DNA from 2 places in the Arsenicibacter sp. R0_47 genome. Region 2 is predicted to be linked to the other one. Evidence: riboswitches for the same ligand, from Rfam matches in the RefSeq annotation. Region 2 holds a riboswitch; the other holds the start of a gene.

Region 1 (8,009 bases), on a different contig from region 2:
GGGCAGTATTTCGAACCCCGCTCAGGCAACACTAAAACCTACTACATGACCGGCCTGTTACCCATACTGAGCTATCGGATTGTGTTTTAACAATCGTTCCAGCCGCATAAAAACGCCGGAGCTCTTTTATAAGTCCGTCGTTTTTTGTTGGTTTGGAAAAAGGGATATTTACATAGTACCATGACCGATCAAAGTAAAGCGTTTCTTTATACTTACCTGAACAATGCCTCACCGACCGGCTTTGAGGCCCCGGGGCAGCAAATCTGGCTTGACTATCTGAAGCCATACATTGACGAGTACATTGTTGACGTATACGGCACGGCCGTCGGGGTGATTAACCCGGGACAACCGTATAAAGTGGTGATCGAAGCCCACTCGGATGAGATTTCGTGGTTCGTGAACTACATCGACGACAACGGCTATATTTACGTCCGCCGCAACGGTGGGTCGGATGCCGTCATTGCACCGTCGATGCGGGTTAACCTGCACACGAAAAAAGGTGTTGTTACAGGTGTTTTCGGCTGGCCGGCTATCCACGTCCGCGACCTCGGAAAGGACACCGCTCCGAAAGTAACTGACCTGTTCATCGACGTGGGCGCCGCCAACAAGCAGGAAGTGGCCGAAATGGGCATCCATGTCGGAACCGTCTGCACGTTTGTCGATGGCCTGTTCGAGCTGAACGACCGGTACTACGTTGGTCGTGCCCTCGACAACCGCATGGGTGGTTTCATGATTGCCGAGGTAGCCCGCATGCTGAAAGAAAACAACGTTACGCTGCCGTTTACGCTCTACATCGTCAATGCCGTACAGGAAGAAATCGGGCTGCGGGGTGCCGAGATGATCGCGCGCCGCCTGCGCCCCGACCTGGCCATCTGTACCGATGTGACGCACGACACCCAGTCGCCGCGCTACGACAAAAAAGAGCAGGGTGACCTCAAAGCGGGCGGCGGTCCGGTGCTTTGCTACGGTCCGGCGGTGCAGAACAACGTACTGGACTTCATCATTGACGTAGCCGATAAAAACAGCATTACTTTCCAGCGGCAGGCCGTCAGCCGGTCGACCGGTACGGATACTGATGCGTTTGCCTACGCCACCGAAGGCATCGCCTCCGCCCTGATCTCGCTGCCCCTGAAGTACATGCACACCACCGTCGAAACCGTCCACAAAGACGACGTACAGTCGGTGATTCAGCTCATGTACCAGACACTCCTCGCGCTACAAGGCAATGAGGATTTCAGATACATAAAATAGTGGTGATTGAGCGAATGAGTGATTGAGTGGCTAGTTCACTCAATCACTCATTCGCTCAATCACCAATTCCTAGAGGTACATCTGTACCATTTTGTGCCAGTATTTGGCTTTGTGGGCGCGGCCTTGCCAGACGTAGAATTCGTGGGGAATCTGTTTTTCGTGGAAGATGTCGCGGAGGGCCATGTTGTTACCAAGGAACGGATCCTGATCGCCGATAGTAAAGGTAATCTGCATCCGGCGGATGAGGTTCAGGGTGTATTCTTCCTGTAAATTAGGCAGGAAGTGAATCGGCGTATTGAAGTAAATGTCTTCGTTATATTCATCGTCGAACAGGCCCCGGAAATCATCAACAGCCATTGACAAATCATACCGGCCACTGAACGCAACAACCCGGCCAAACAGATGCGGGTGTCGCAGGGCAATGTTCATGGCATGGAACGCACCGAGGCTGCAACCATGTGAGATCATAAACGGCTGATCATTTTTCACCCGTGTCAGCGGCAATACCTCGTCCAGAATATACTGCTCGTACTGTAAATGCCGCCTGATCCGGTCATTGGGCGGTGCATATACGTTATACACACTCTCCGCATCAATGCTGTCGACACAGAACAGCTGAATCCAGCCGTTATTAATCTTATCGGCCAATGCCTCCACCAGCCCGAAATTTTCGTATTCGTAGAACCGGCCGCAACGCGTCGGAAACACCAGCACTCGGGCACCGGCATGCCCGAAGATTAACATTTCCATCTTCCGGCCGAGGTTCGGGCTATACCATTCGTGATACTCGCGGTGCATAACAAGTTCGGTTCAACGGCCGAATTTCGGTAGTTTTCGGGTAATCGGTTGTAAAGAAATCGTTAAAAAGCAACGGCGCTCGTCAACAACACATCCCGCCACAGCGCGTACCCTTTCGGGTTCAGGTGCAGTCCATCGGCCTCGTACAGCTCCCGCCGCGGTAATCCATGATTGTTCAGCATGGGCGTGTAGAGATCAACAAACTGGCAATGAGGCAATTCCTGTATTTTTTCGGAAATAATTTTGTTGGTGTAATGGATCCGGTCTACAATGGCCCACCGCGCCGGACTTGGCTTAATGGCCAGATAAACCAGCGGGGTGCCGGGCAGGTGCTGCGCCACTTTATCGACCAGCGTGCAGAAAAACAGGTAGACTTCTTCGGGATGACGGTTATCGCCCAGGTCATTATCGCCCGCGTAGAATACGATCGACGACGGTTTGGCGGGCACCACCAGCCGTTCAAAAAACCACGTGCAGGCCGCCAGTGTGGAACCGCCAAAGCCCAGATTCAGCGTTTTTTTCTCCGGAAAATCTGCCGCCAGCGACGACCATAACCGGATCGATGAGCTGCCGTAAAATACTGTCCGGCCAACCAGGGGTGGTTTGTTCGTTACTTTTCGTTCAAGCTGCCGGACTTCTTCTTCGTACCAGAACATTCCCTCGTTACGCGCTTTGCTGTTCTTTTTTCTTTGCCTGTCCGATGCTGTTCATCCATTTCCTGATCAGTCCCGCCAACGGCTTGAACTCAATCAGGAACCCGTCATGTCCGTACAGCGAGTCAATTTCTTCATACACCGCATTCGGGATATGCCGGGCCAGAAACTGCTGCTCCGACGGCGGAAACAGAATATCCGAGCGGATACCGACCACCAGCGTATTGGCTTTAATTTGTGCCAGGGCATTCAGGATACTGCCCCGGTTACGGCCCACGTTATGGGAATCCATCACCGTTGTCAGAACCCGATAGGTAAAGGCATTAAAACGCGCGGCAATTTTCTCACCCTGATACCGCTGGTAGCTGGCAGCCTTGTAATCCGTTAGTTGCTCGTTGTTATCGAGGGCCTGTGTAAAGCCGTAGGTATCGTAGTTTCGGTACGAAATCAGAGCCATCGAGCGTGCAGCTTTCATACCATTCACGCCCGCATCGTCGCGGCGTTCGAACCAGGTCGGATCGGCTTCAATCGCCATCCGCTGCGACTCATTAAAGGCAATGCCCCAGGGCGAAAAAACCGCATTAGACGCAATCAGGATCAGGTTTTCGACCAGGCGCGGGTGCAGAATGGCCCATTCAACCGCCTGTTGCCCACCCAATGAACCGCCGATAAGCTTGTATATTTTTTCAATACCCAGTTCCTGCCGCAGCAGGTCCAGTGCGTTGACCATGTCACGGATGGTAATGGTCGGGAAATCGTGATAAAACGGTTCGCCCGTTTCCGGATTAACCGAGAGCGGGCCGGTAGACCCGTAACAGGAGCCAATGACGTTGGCACAGATGATGAAATGCTGAGCCGGGTCGTAAAACTTTCCCTGACCCACTAACCCGCTCCACCAGTCGGCCGGATCGGCATTGCCGGTAAGGGCATGGCAGATCCAGATCACATTTTTCGGATCTTCAGGCTTATACGTACCATAGGTGGTATAAGCCAGCCGAAAGCCCGGCAACGTTCCGCCCGCTTCGAGAGGGAAAGAATATTTGTAGTCGAAGTAGTTCAAAACTTAAACAGTTTCGGTCAGCCGGCTTTCGCCGGCTGACCGTAGGTAGATCTAACAATATGCCGCAGGCCTACAGCTGGGCAAAGGCCTGTTCAAAATCAGCTTTAATGTCGTCGATATGCTCCGTACCAACCGATACACGCAGCAAGCCCGGTTCTACACCGGCGGCCGCCTGCTCGTGTTCCGACAACTGCTGGTGCGTTGTCGAGGCCGGATGGATAATCAACGATTTTGAATCCCCGACGTTGGCCAGGTGACTCAGGAGTTTCAGGCTGTTTACAAAGCGGTCGGCGGCATCCTTACCCGCTTTCAGCTTAAACATAAACACCCCGCCAAATCCGCGTTTAAGGTATTTTTTTGCCCGCTCGTGGTACGGACTGCTTTCCAGTCCCGGATAGTTTACGTACTCAACCAGTTCGTGCTGTTCCAGCCACTGCGCCAGAGCGAGGGCGTTCTGCACCGTCCGGTCAACGCGGAGCGACAGTGTTTCAATGCCTTGCAACAGCATAAACGAGTTGAACGGTGAAATGGCAGGACCCCAGTCGCGGAGACCTTCCACCCGTGCCCGGATCGCAAACTGAATGTTGCCGAACGGCCCGTTTACCCCGAATACGTCAGAGAAGACCAGTCCGTGGTAGCCCGGCGACGGCTGGCTGAACTGCGGGAACTTGCCGTTACCCCAGTCGTACGTACCGCCATCGACAATTACCCCGCCGATGCTCGTTCCGTGACCGCCGATCCACTTCGTTGCCGATTCGACGACAACCGCCGCACCGTGTTCCAGGGGCCGGAACAGATAACCACCCGCCCCGAAGGTATTGTCGACAATCAGCGGAATATCGTGTTTCTTCGCCAGTGCCGACAGCCCTTCCCAATCCGGAATATTAAAGCCCGGATTGCCGATGGTTTCAACATAAATGGCTTTGGTATTGTCGTCGATCAGCTTTTCATAGCTCTCGATGCTTTCGTTTTCTGTAAAGCGAACGTCGATACCGAGGCGTTTGAATGAGACCTTAAACTGGTTGTAGGTACCGCCATAGAGGTATGCCGTCGAAATAAAGTTATCCCCCGCATTCAGGATGTTGTTCAGCGCGATGAACTGCGCCGCCTGTCCCGATGCCACGGCCAGTGCAGCCACGCCGCCTTCCAGGGCCGCTACCCGCTTTTCGAACACGTCAGTTGTCGGGTTCATAATGCGGGTGTATATGTTTCCGAACGCCTTCAGGGCAAACAGGTCAGCTCCGTGCTCCGAGCTGTTGAATACATACGACGTGGTTTGATAAATGGGTACAGCCCGTGAGTTGGTTGTTGGGTCTACCTCTTGTCCGGCGTGAAGCTGGAGGGTGTCAAAATGAAATTGATCGGCCATGATTATAGGAAAATGAAAAGAAATGATGAACTATACATGCAGCACAAGCACATGCAGGCGCCGGTCTACTGAAAACGCTCCCGATTTCAGACAGACAGTGGTACAGGTTCATAGGCCCCTGAGGGGCATACAACGTCGATAGTTGATCATGTTGTTAACGATTTATAGTCCCTAACGCCGCTTGTGCGGTTGTCTTAGGCGGGAATTAGCACCTTGCCATGCGGTAGGTTGCCAGAGGTTTACAGAGCCCGATCTCTCCCCTCTTCTGTATAAATCAATCCGTGCCGGAGTGTCAGGCACGTTCGAATTGACTTGATGCCGCAAGTATACGGCAGAAAACGCTTGAATGCAAATTTAACCGCTTCCGGAGTGCGGCGTGAAGGTTGTCAGTGGTGGTATGACAATGCTATCAGGACAATGGGAGACTATCGTGTATTAGTCGTACCAACACTAGCCAACAAAACAGCCAACACCAGCCCCTACTGCTCCAGCAACCGCTCCAGCTGCCGGAAAACCGGAATCAGCGACTGACCGCGGGCCGACAGTGTATATTCAATGTGTAAGGGCTTCTCGCTCACAATGGATTTATCCAGCAACCCCTCTTCCTCCATCTCCTTCAGCGCATTGGCAAGCGATTGCTTGTTTGCCCCCTGCAACTGCCGCAGCAAGGCGTTAAACCGCACCGGCGACTCGGCCGCCAGCTGAAATATCTGCGGTTTCCATTTTCCCGAAACAGCTCTTAATAATCCTTGTGCAGGGCATTCGTCCTTCGCTTCCATTTTCCTTTTTGCTACCTGGTCAACTTTTTCTGACTAATTGACATGGCCGGTGTATTGTTCCAACTTTGTATCAAAGTTAATACAAAACCATGCTAAAAGCCGTTTTTGCCTGCTTCATGCTACTGTGTGCACTGTCTGGCAGTTGCAACGGACAAACCAATAAGAACGTTATGGTAAGCAATAATCCCCTGCTCTGCGATCCCGAAACAGGTATCTGTGAGCTACCGGCCTCTCAGACGGCAACCACACCGGTCAACGTCCAGGTCGATAAGAAACCCCTGACAATCACCTATTTTACTGACCCTATCTGTTCGACCTGCTGGGGAATTGAGCCGCAGTTACGCAAGCTCAAACTCGAATATGGTACTGATGTACATATCGATTATCACATGGGAGGCCTGCTGCCCGACTGGAGTTATAACAGCGGTGGTATCAGCAAACCGTCGGATGTAGCCCACCACTGGGACGAAGTAAGCCGGTACTACCAGATGCCGATTGACGGCGATGTATGGCTCGAAGATCCGCTACACTCGTCTTATCCGCCTTCAATTGCCTTCAAGGCTGCGCAGCTTCAGGATGAGAAAAAGGCCCTTGTTTTTCTCCGTATTATCCGTGAAATGGTATTTCTGGAGAAAAAGAACATCACCAAATGGGAACACCTGTCGAAAGCTGCCGCAGAAGCTGGTCTGGATGCGGCGAAACTGAAACTGGACTATGAAGGTCCGGCACAAGAGCTGTTCAGAGCAGATCTGGAACTGGGCCGGAAACTGGGCGTCCGTGGCTTCCCGAGCGTTTATATCACCGACGCGGCCGGCAACCGGGAATTCATCTATGGGTTTAAACCGTATGCTACTTATGAAGCGGGCATCACCAAATTGTACCCGAAGGCGGAAAAACACCAGTACGAAACCACCTGGCAGTACCTCTTCACTACCTATCCCACCCTCACAACCCGTGAATTTGCTGAACTAAGCGGTCTCTCCGTTCAGGAGGCCGACCAACAGCTGCTCCGGCTAGTCCACCAACAGGAACTGACCAGCCTGGTCACCAAAAACGGCGTACTCTGGAAACGGACTACCCGCTAACCCCTCCGCCGGTGAGCGTCCGGCAGATTGCCGGACGCTCATTTTCCTATAATCTGCTTACGATGGGCAAGGCCCCAGTAATGCAGTTCTTCCATCACCTTTTCGAGCGACAAGCCGTGGGGTGTAACCGAATATTCAACCGTTGGCGGGAACGTATCATACACCTGCCGCCGGATCAGCTGATTGGCCTCTAAAGCTTTCAACTCCTTCGACAGCACCTTATCCGTTATCCCGCCCACTTCGGCCGAAATCTGTTTAAACCGCTTCGGCCCCGATGACAAGGCAAACAAAATCAGGAGCTTCCATTTTCCTTCCAGTGCTTCGAGCGCATCTTTGATCGACAGCATATTTTTGGGGCATCCTCCCGTAGTCAGCATAGTTTCCGCTAGTTTTCATTCGCGACGCTATCTCACCGGATAGCGCTATCCGACGGGATAGTACTATCCGGCAGAAAGTAAAGGTAGCTAGTTTTGTCCGTACACAACTACAGACTACGCATGACAAATCAATCAAAAAAAACGGACTGGCTCACCATTGCCTTATGGGTGGCACAAGTACTGCTCGCGGTCAGCTTCGGCTGGGGCGGCTTCATGAAGCTCCTGCAACCCGCCGGCCAACTGGCACAGATGTGGCCCTGGACCGGTCAGGTATCAAAAACACTGCTTACATTTACCGCGATCCTTGATCTGCTCGGCGCTCTTGGTTTGCTGTTGCCGGCGCTCTTGCGCATCAAACCCATACTGACACCGACAGCTGCGGCGGGCTGCTTTGTCCTGATGATCTGCGCCACGGTATTTCACATTCAGCGCGGAGAAGCCGGACTCATCACCCCAAATCTTGCCTTTGCCCTTATGGCTGCGTTTGTGGCGTGGAGCCGGTTTAAAAAGTTTCATGGAGCAGGATAGTTGGTTTCCAGCGCACTATAAATTCTTCCCGGCTTGCATAAGCTTTCGTATATTTACAACCGCCGCCCCCGGTATGGTCACACATCGGTGCCTGGCACTCAGTCAGTAC
Region 2 (8,009 bases):
GTAGTCTTGTCGGCAGCGGGTGTGATCGCCAACATCGAAAACATCGGCCTCGAAGAAACCGGCATCAGCACCGACCGCGGCAAAATCGTTACGGACGACTACTATCGTACCAACGTTGACGGCTACTACGCCATCGGCGACTGTACGAAAGGTCAGGCACTGGCACACGTGGCATCGGCAGAAGCTATCATCTGTATCGAAAAAATCGCCGGGCTGCCACACGTAGAGCCGTTGAACTACAATAACATCCCGGGCTGTACGTACTGTACGCCTGAAATTGCCTCAGTTGGTTATACGGAGAAAGCCGCCCGCGAAGCCGGTTATGAGATCAAAGTGGGTAAATTCCCATTCTCAGCATCAGGCAAGGCAAAGGCATCAGGTGCGCCGGAAGGCTTCGTAAAAGTGATTTTCGACGCGAAATACGGTGAGTGGTTAGGTGCTCACATGATCGGATACAACGTAACGGAGATGATTGCCGAAGTAGTGGCAGCCCGTCGTCTGGAAACAACCGGCCATGAAATTCTGAAAGCGGTTCACCCCCACCCAACCATGTCGGAAGCGATCAAAGACGCCACCGAAGCCGCCTACGACGAAGCGATCCACCTGTAGACTATGATTGGTGTGATTGAATGATTAAGTGATTTCTTTCCACGGACTATGATTGGTGCGATTGAATGATTAAGTGATTTCTTTCCACGGATTATGGTTGGTGTGATTGGATGATTAAGTGATTTTTTTGGGGACAGGATTACATGATTAACAGGATTACCGAAAGAAATCCTGTTAATCATGTAATCCTGTCCTTTTTTCAGGCCGTATTGGTTCCGCTCTGTTATTGCTATCTACAAAAATCACCCAATCACTTAATCACTCAATCATTTAATCATAGTCTTCATTTAATCATAGTAATCACAGTCTCGATGACGTACTGCTGCTCCTCGTCGGTAAGGGTCGGGTACATGGGCAGGCTCAGGCAGCGGGCATAATACTGCTCCGCATACGGAAAATCACCCCAATTCCAGCCGGATTGCCGGTAATACGGCATTGTATGCACCGGAATATAGTGCACCTGGGCAAAAATCTGCTTCGTCCGCAGGAAATCATACAGCCCCTTCCGGTCCTCTACCTGAATAACATACAAATGATAGGCATGCCCCGCCGATGCAGCCGGCACAATGGTTTTCACGGCCGTACCGGCAAAGGCCTCGTCGTAACGGGCAGCAATCTCCCGGCGGCGGGTCAGCATCTGGTCAGCCCGCGATAACTGACTGAGGCCCAAGGCCGCCTGCATGTCAGTCAGGCGGTAATTATAGCCCAGCTCCTGCATCTGCATGTACCAGCCACCCCGTTCCGGTTCACCCGGCTGCAACTCCGTCCACTCCTCCGGCTTATTGGTAATGCCATGCGTCCGTAACCGGAGCAGGTGTTTATACAGTTTTTCGTCGTTGGTCGTGATCATTCCCCCTTCTCCGCTCGCAATGTGTTTTACGGGGTGAAAACTGAAAATAGCCAGATCGGCCAGTGAGCCATCGCCGCAACGGTAGGTTTCCCCGTCAGCGGTCGTCAGGGAGGCACCCGGCGCATGGCAGGCATCTTCGATCAGCCACAGCCCAAACTCGTCGGCCAGTTCCCGGAACGCGGGCAGGTCAACGGGGTAGCCGGCAAAATCAACGGGAATGATGCCCGAAAACGTGCCTTTGGGATGGGCTTCCAGCAGCGCCCGGACCGCTTTCGGGTCGAGCAAAGCTGTTTCCGGGTCAATGTCCGCAAAAAATACCTCGCCGCCGCAATACCGCACACAGTTGGCCGATGCCGAAAATGTAATCGGTGTTGTAATCACTTTGGTACCTGGCCCGACACCCAGCGCCATTGCACACAGGTGCAGTGCTGCTGTCCCGTTGGCAATGGCGACGGCATACTTTGCGCCGATGTACGCTGCAAAAGCCGTCTCAAAAGCCGCAATATTGGGCCCCTGCGTCAGAAAAGGCGACCGCAGGACGTCATTAACCGCCAGAATATCGTCGTCGGTAATATGTTGCCGACCGTATGGAATAGGTTGCATACCGCTTAAACAACAAAGTCAGGATCTACGTGCTGACGAACCTGATCGCGCAGTTGTCCGACCGTCAGCCACTCGGTATTGGTACCGGAATTGTACTTGAAGCCCATTGGCACCCGCGTCGCGTTGAACGCCTTCAGGTAATCTTCTACTTCCCAGATCGGTGTCGATGGCGTGATCACATAATAGCGGTCCGTTTCGATGGTATTCAGCGAGTCGGTTTCGGTGATCATCTCTTCGTGCAGCTTTTCGCCCGGCCGCACACCGACCAGCTTCTGTTCGCAATCCGGGCCAATCGCCGTGGCGACATCTGTGATGCGGTACGAAGGGATTTTCGGGACAAAGATTTCGCCGCCCCACGCCTGCTCCAGCGCATAAAGCACCATTTCTACGCCTTCTTCCAGCGAGATATTGAAGCGGGTCATGTCGTTGTGCGTAATCGGTAAAACACCTTCTTTCCGCTTTTCAAGGAAGAACGGCACCACCGACCCCCGCGAACCGATTACGTTGCCATACCGGACCACCGAGAACCGCAGATCGCGGCTGCCTTTCATGTTATTAGCGGCTACGAACAGTTTATCCGAGCACAGTTTTGTGGCGCCATACAGGTTGATTGGTGCCGCCGCCTTATCGGTCGACAAGGCCACTACCCGCTTAACACCGTTGTCCAGCGCCGCATTGATCACGTTTTCAGCACCGAATACGTTGGTTTTAATGCACTCCATCGGATTGTATTCCGCCGCTGGTACCTGCTTGAGCGCCGCCGCATGTACAATGATGTCGATGCCTTCGCAGGCCCGTTTCAGCCGCTCACCATCGCGCACATCGCCGATGAAAAAGCGAATCGACTTGTAAACCGATGTCGGGTAGTGCTGCGACATTTCGAACTGTTTCAGCTCATCCCGCGAATAAATAACCACCCGCCGTACGTCCGGATAGCGCTTGTAAACCATTTCCACGAACTTCTTACCGAATGAGCCGGTGCCACCGGTAATCAGGATCGACTTATTATTTAAATCAAGCATAGATTATGATGCTGCGTTAGACTTTTTTAACTGCACCCGTTCCAGGGCGTCGATATAACTCTTGCTGCTGGCATTCAACAAACGAACGCCGAGGTAGTCTGCGTATTCCCGCAAGACCTCATAGCCCCGGAAGGCTTTATGGAGCGATAAAAACTGATCCGCCATCGAATGGGTTTTCGTCCGGTGTTTATCGGCGTAAACCGGCACATAGGCCACATCTTTCGGCTTATCGTAAAAATGCATCTGCTGCATCAGCAGCTGATTCTGCTCATCGATTCGGATTTGCTCATGCCACGACTGGTCGGCGCCGAACAGATAAACCGCATCGAATTGCCGGCTCAGCATCAGAAACAGGGCGGATACAATCACCGTCTGCGACTGCCCGATACCAAGCCCGGCCTTATATAAGCGGAATCTGAACCAGCGGAACCCCTTGATGACGCTGTAGTTAAAATACACCGGTTTAATGTTTGGATTGCGCGCCTCAATCGTGTTCATGATGTAGGAACCCTTCGCAAAGCGGGGTACATACAGGTGCATCGGCCAGTCGACTGAGGCCAGAAACACACCAAGCGTCTGCCTGATATCCTCGCGGTCGGTTGTCTGCTCGGTAAAGACAAAGTAATTCGGATCGGCAATCACATAGTCCTGCGGCTTCAGCTGCAGAAAATACGGCGAATGCGCAAAGTTATTGACACAGACAATTTCGGTCTGTAGTATAAAATGGAGGTCTTTTTCCAGGGATGTATTCAGGGAAGGACCATTACCGAGAACCGAGCATACGGCTTTTTGCCGGGCAGGAAGACGAAACCGAAACGATGATTGAACCAGAATTTTTAACAGCGAAATCAGTGAGTTAGCCAGATCGGTTAACCAGGTACTCAGTGACTTATAAATTACCTCTATCATGCAAGCGTGCTGCCCTGCCAGTTTGGATTAACAGGACAAAATAAGCGAAAATTCAGGAAACGGGCATAGTTCAGGGTTCATAGCCGTTTTTCAACAGTCAGCTTAGGTGAGGGTATCCCACCCATATTGCGTTTAAACCGCATCAGGCCGGGTTTGGGCAGTTGCTCCTCATCCAGCGAAACGCCAAGATCCAGCAACCGGATTCCCTGTTCGCAGCAATAGTGATATAGCCCGTGAATCAGCATAACCATCGGGCTGAACCGGCGATACTGTGCGCTGTCGACCGGCAGAAAATGATACAGAATCGTATCACTGACCCGTACGCAGACGCTCATAGCCGCCCACTCACCACCCGCCTCAACCACAAACACCGGAAAACGGTCAGGCATTCCGGTCAGTAGCCGGCGCAATTGTTCCGGCGCAATGGTCAGCGGGTATTGCTGCCCGGCCCGCCGCTGCTGCCAGTAGGCAATTATCAGGCCGGGTTGCGGTTCGGTCAGTTGCCGGAAGGTAAACCCCGCCCGTTCGGCTTTCCGTAACCGCTGCATTTCCTGGGCTGCCATGCGGCAGCTGAGATTTTCATCCGTAACCGGTATATAGTGTGCTACAGGATCTGCGATGATCCGGAAGTCTTTTTTTAACAACCGTTCCATAAAATATGCCGTTTGTTCCGGCGCATAACAATTGGGAGGCTGTTTAATCAACACCGATTCAATTGCCAGCGAACGCATTACCGATTCGATACGCTCAATTAAACTATCCAGTATGCTAGCCGGCAATAAAATAGTACTTTCAAGCGACCCGAACGGAGCCGAAAACGGGCTGTACCAGCGGGACGATTGCTGAAAGAATGTACAACGTGCAACCGGTTGCCCGGTCTGCTGGTCTATGATACAAAAATGATGAAATGCCTGGTTTCCCTGTGTCCGCAGGTGCCGATCGTCATTATACAAAAAACCAGATGCCCCAAATGAAGTTAACACTTGGGAAGAGTCATTTTCGTAATATTGGATAACATAAGAACTAACCATGTAACTATCTCATGATCAGCAAACACAACAACAACAACCCGGTTTACTTACATTAGTAATAAAAACCGCAAATTGTGTATAAAATAGATAATATGGTTGATATTGTTACCCTGCCGGTAAGCCCTCGTCTAATGATCAGGCGCTTATTCTGGTAAGCCTAAAGAAAGTGTAAATAGAGAGAATATGTCGGAAGAAACCCCGGTGATGCTATCGCCGGGGTTCTTTGTTGTATCAAGCAAGTGTCATGCCAAAGCATACTACTTCTTTTTTTTGCATAACTGCTGGTATGCCAGCTGAATAAGTCCGTCTTTTAAGCCCAGATCCGGAACAATAATTTCGGTAGCATCGGCCCACCTCATCGCCGACAGATAAATCTCGGCGGCCGGCAGAATGACATCGGCCCGGTCGGGATTCAGCCGTAGTTTATTAATCCGGTCTTCCAGACTGTATTGGGCAATGTATTCCTTGATCCGCTCAATTTCGGCGATGGTTGTCGATAGCTCAGACTGTTTCGAGGCCAGATTAAACAGCTTGCTGATGTTGCCGCCCGTCCCTACCGCAATGACCTCCTGCGACCGGTCAACGTTCTCCTCAATCCACTCATGCATCGACCGCCAGGCCCCTTTTGATTCTTTGCCTTCCAGCAACCGCACCGAACCAATTTTAAACGAACGTGAATTTATTTTCTCCCGATCCTGATAGAGGTTCAGCTCGGTACTGCCGCCCCCGACGTCGATGTGCAGAAACTGACGGTTATCCAGCGCCTGTACGACCACATTGTTAATCAGCTCGGCTTCCCGCTTGCCGTCAATAATATGAATTTTGATGCCGGTCGATGCTAAAATCCGGTCTGCCACCTCAGGGCCGTTTTCCGACTCCCGCATGGCCGATGTTGCACAGGCCATGTAAGCTTCTACCTCATGCAGCTCCATCAACAGCTTATAGACCTGCATGAGTTTGGTCGTACGCGCTTCGCTCTCTTCTGTCAACGCGCCGAACGAGAACACATCGTGGCCTAACCGTAACGGAAACCGGACGTACTCGACTTTTTTAAAGCTAGTGACATCGCCGTTGTGCAGAACGTTTGAAATCTGGAGACGGGCCGCGTTAGACCCTATATCAATGGCTGCAATTTTCATAAATCGTGAAGTGATAAAGGCATCAACCTTTTACGAAGCCCCAAAAGTAGTCTATTTTTGGCTATGACGCTTACACTGTGTACTTTTGCGGAATTGCTTATCAAGAAAGACCGAGGGACCGGACCCAACGAAGTCTTAGCAACCCTTTTTTAGTATAACATACCTGAACAATAACCAATAAGCCCTGATAATTGATTATTGTCCGGTTGTCTTTTTACTAAAAAAAACGGTGCTACGTTCCACCCCAACGAATGGGGACAGATAAGTTGCGTTACGCTCTCGCCCTTTCTGTTAAGCCTGAAATGCTAGCTTCACCAAACCCGCTGCCTTTAGCAGACGGGTTAATGACAAATGCCGTTTTGAAGAAGATTAACGAACTCCTGCAAAACCGTATTCTCGTACTCGATGGCGCCATGGGTACGATGATTCAACGGTACAACCTGACAGAAGCCGACTATCGGGGCGAACGTTTTTCAGATTGGGCTCACGATCTGAAAGGCAACAATGATCTCCTGTCGCTGACACAACCGGCGATTATTCAGGAAATCCACCGGCAATATCTGGATGCCGGATCCGACATTATCGAAACCAATACCTTCAGTGGTACGACCATCGCCATGGCCGACTACCACATGGAGTCACTGGCCTACGAGCTGAACTACGAATCGGCGCGCATTGCCAAAGAAGTGACAGTTGCCTATACCCAACAGGATCCGGACAGACCACGGTTTGTCGCCGGTGCGATGGGGCCAACCAACCGCACGGCCAGCCTGTCGCCCGACGTTAATAACCCGGGTTACCGCGCCGTAACGTTCGATCAGCTGGTCGATGCCTATTACGAACAGGTAGCCGGGCTGGTCGAAGGCGGATCGGATATTCTGCTGGTCGAAACTATTTTTGACACCCTGAACGCCAAGGCGGCTCTGTTCGCCATTGACAAATACTTTGCTGATAAAGGGCAGGAACCGTTGCCAATCATGGTATCCGGAACGATTACGGATGCCTCGGGCCGAACCCTTTCCGGTCAGACAACCGAAGCATTCCTGTACTCGGTCTCACACCTGCCGCTGCTAAGCGTGGGGCTGAACTGTGCGCTCGGTGCCGAACTGATGCGCCCGTATATTCAGACACTCGCCAAAGAAGCCCCGTTTTTTGTCTCGGCCTATCCGAACGCCGGCCTGCCGAACGAATTCGGCGAATACGACGAAACACCGGCCAGTATGGCGTCGCAGGTCGAAGATTTTATCAAGTCCGGCTTTATAAACATTGTCGGTGGTTGCTGCGGATCAACGCCAGACCACATTGCGGCCATTGCACAGGTTGCGGCGCGTTACCAGCCACGGCCGTTCCCGCAGCCGGAGCCCTACCAGAAACTCAGCGGTCTTGAACCGTTAAAGATTACGGAAAACACCAACTTCGTCAATATCGGCGAACGGACGAACGTAACCGGGTCAAAGGCTTTTGCCCGCCTCATTAAATCGGGTGACTACGACGCAGCCTTGTCCGTAGCCCGTCAGCAGGTGGAAAACGGGGCGCAGGTGATCGATGTAAACATGGATGAGGGCATGCTCGACTCCATCGAAGCGATGACCACCTTCCTGAACCTGATTGCTGCCGAGCCGGATATTGCCCGTGTTCCGATCATGATCGACTCCTCGAAGTGGGAAGTCATCGAAGCCGGTCTGAAATGCGTGCAGGGTAAAGCCATCGTAAACTCGATCTCGCTGAAAGAAGGCGAAGACATGTTTATCGAGCGGGCCAATCTGGTGAAACGCTATGGAGCGGCCGTGATTGTGATGGCGTTTGACGAAGCCGGTCAGGCCGATAACTACGAGCGCCGGATTGA

What was found. Region 2 has a riboswitch for S-adenosylmethionine ahead of metH (methionine synthase). Riboswitches for the same ligand answer to the same signal wherever they lie in the genome.
Region 1: it holds a riboswitch for S-adenosylmethionine, as region 2 does, so the genes downstream of both, AC23NW_RS12780 (O-acetylhomoserine aminocarboxypropyltransferase/cysteine synthase family protein) here and metH (methionine synthase) in region 2, are expected to answer to the same signal.

The regions. Positions count from the first base shown of each region.
Region 1 is NZ_JBYFCJ010000005.1:315,651-323,659, reverse strand. Features, by position in the region: gene AC23NW_RS12805 (TonB-dependent receptor) at 1-90, shown strand, start outside; gene AC23NW_RS12800 (M42 family metallopeptidase) at 181-1,251, shown strand; gene AC23NW_RS12795 (esterase family protein) at 1,321-2,049, opposite strand; gene AC23NW_RS12790 (SGNH/GDSL hydrolase family protein) at 2,112-2,705, opposite strand; gene AC23NW_RS12785 (homoserine O-acetyltransferase family protein) at 2,713-3,762, opposite strand; gene AC23NW_RS12780 (O-acetylhomoserine aminocarboxypropyltransferase/cysteine synthase family protein) at 3,833-5,131, opposite strand; SAM riboswitch class I at 5,291-5,407, opposite strand; gene AC23NW_RS12775 (winged helix-turn-helix transcriptional regulator) at 5,611-5,910, opposite strand; gene AC23NW_RS12770 (DsbA family protein) at 6,081-6,995, shown strand; gene AC23NW_RS12765 (winged helix-turn-helix transcriptional regulator) at 7,034-7,372, opposite strand; gene AC23NW_RS12760 (DoxX family protein) at 7,493-7,900, shown strand.
Region 2 is NZ_JBYFCJ010000011.1:130,879-138,887, reverse strand. Features, by position in the region: gene lpdA (dihydrolipoyl dehydrogenase) at 1-609, shown strand, start outside; gene pseC (UDP-4-amino-4,6-dideoxy-N-acetyl-beta-L-altrosamine transaminase) at 893-2,062, opposite strand; gene pseB (UDP-N-acetylglucosamine 4,6-dehydratase (inverting)) at 2,068-3,084, opposite strand; gene AC23NW_RS19085 (hypothetical protein) at 3,088-3,993, opposite strand; gene AC23NW_RS19080 (GNAT family N-acetyltransferase) at 4,071-4,646, opposite strand; gene AC23NW_RS19075 (Ppx/GppA phosphatase family protein) at 5,282-6,163, opposite strand; SAM riboswitch class I at 6,258-6,431, shown strand; gene metH (methionine synthase) at 6,523-8,009, shown strand, end outside.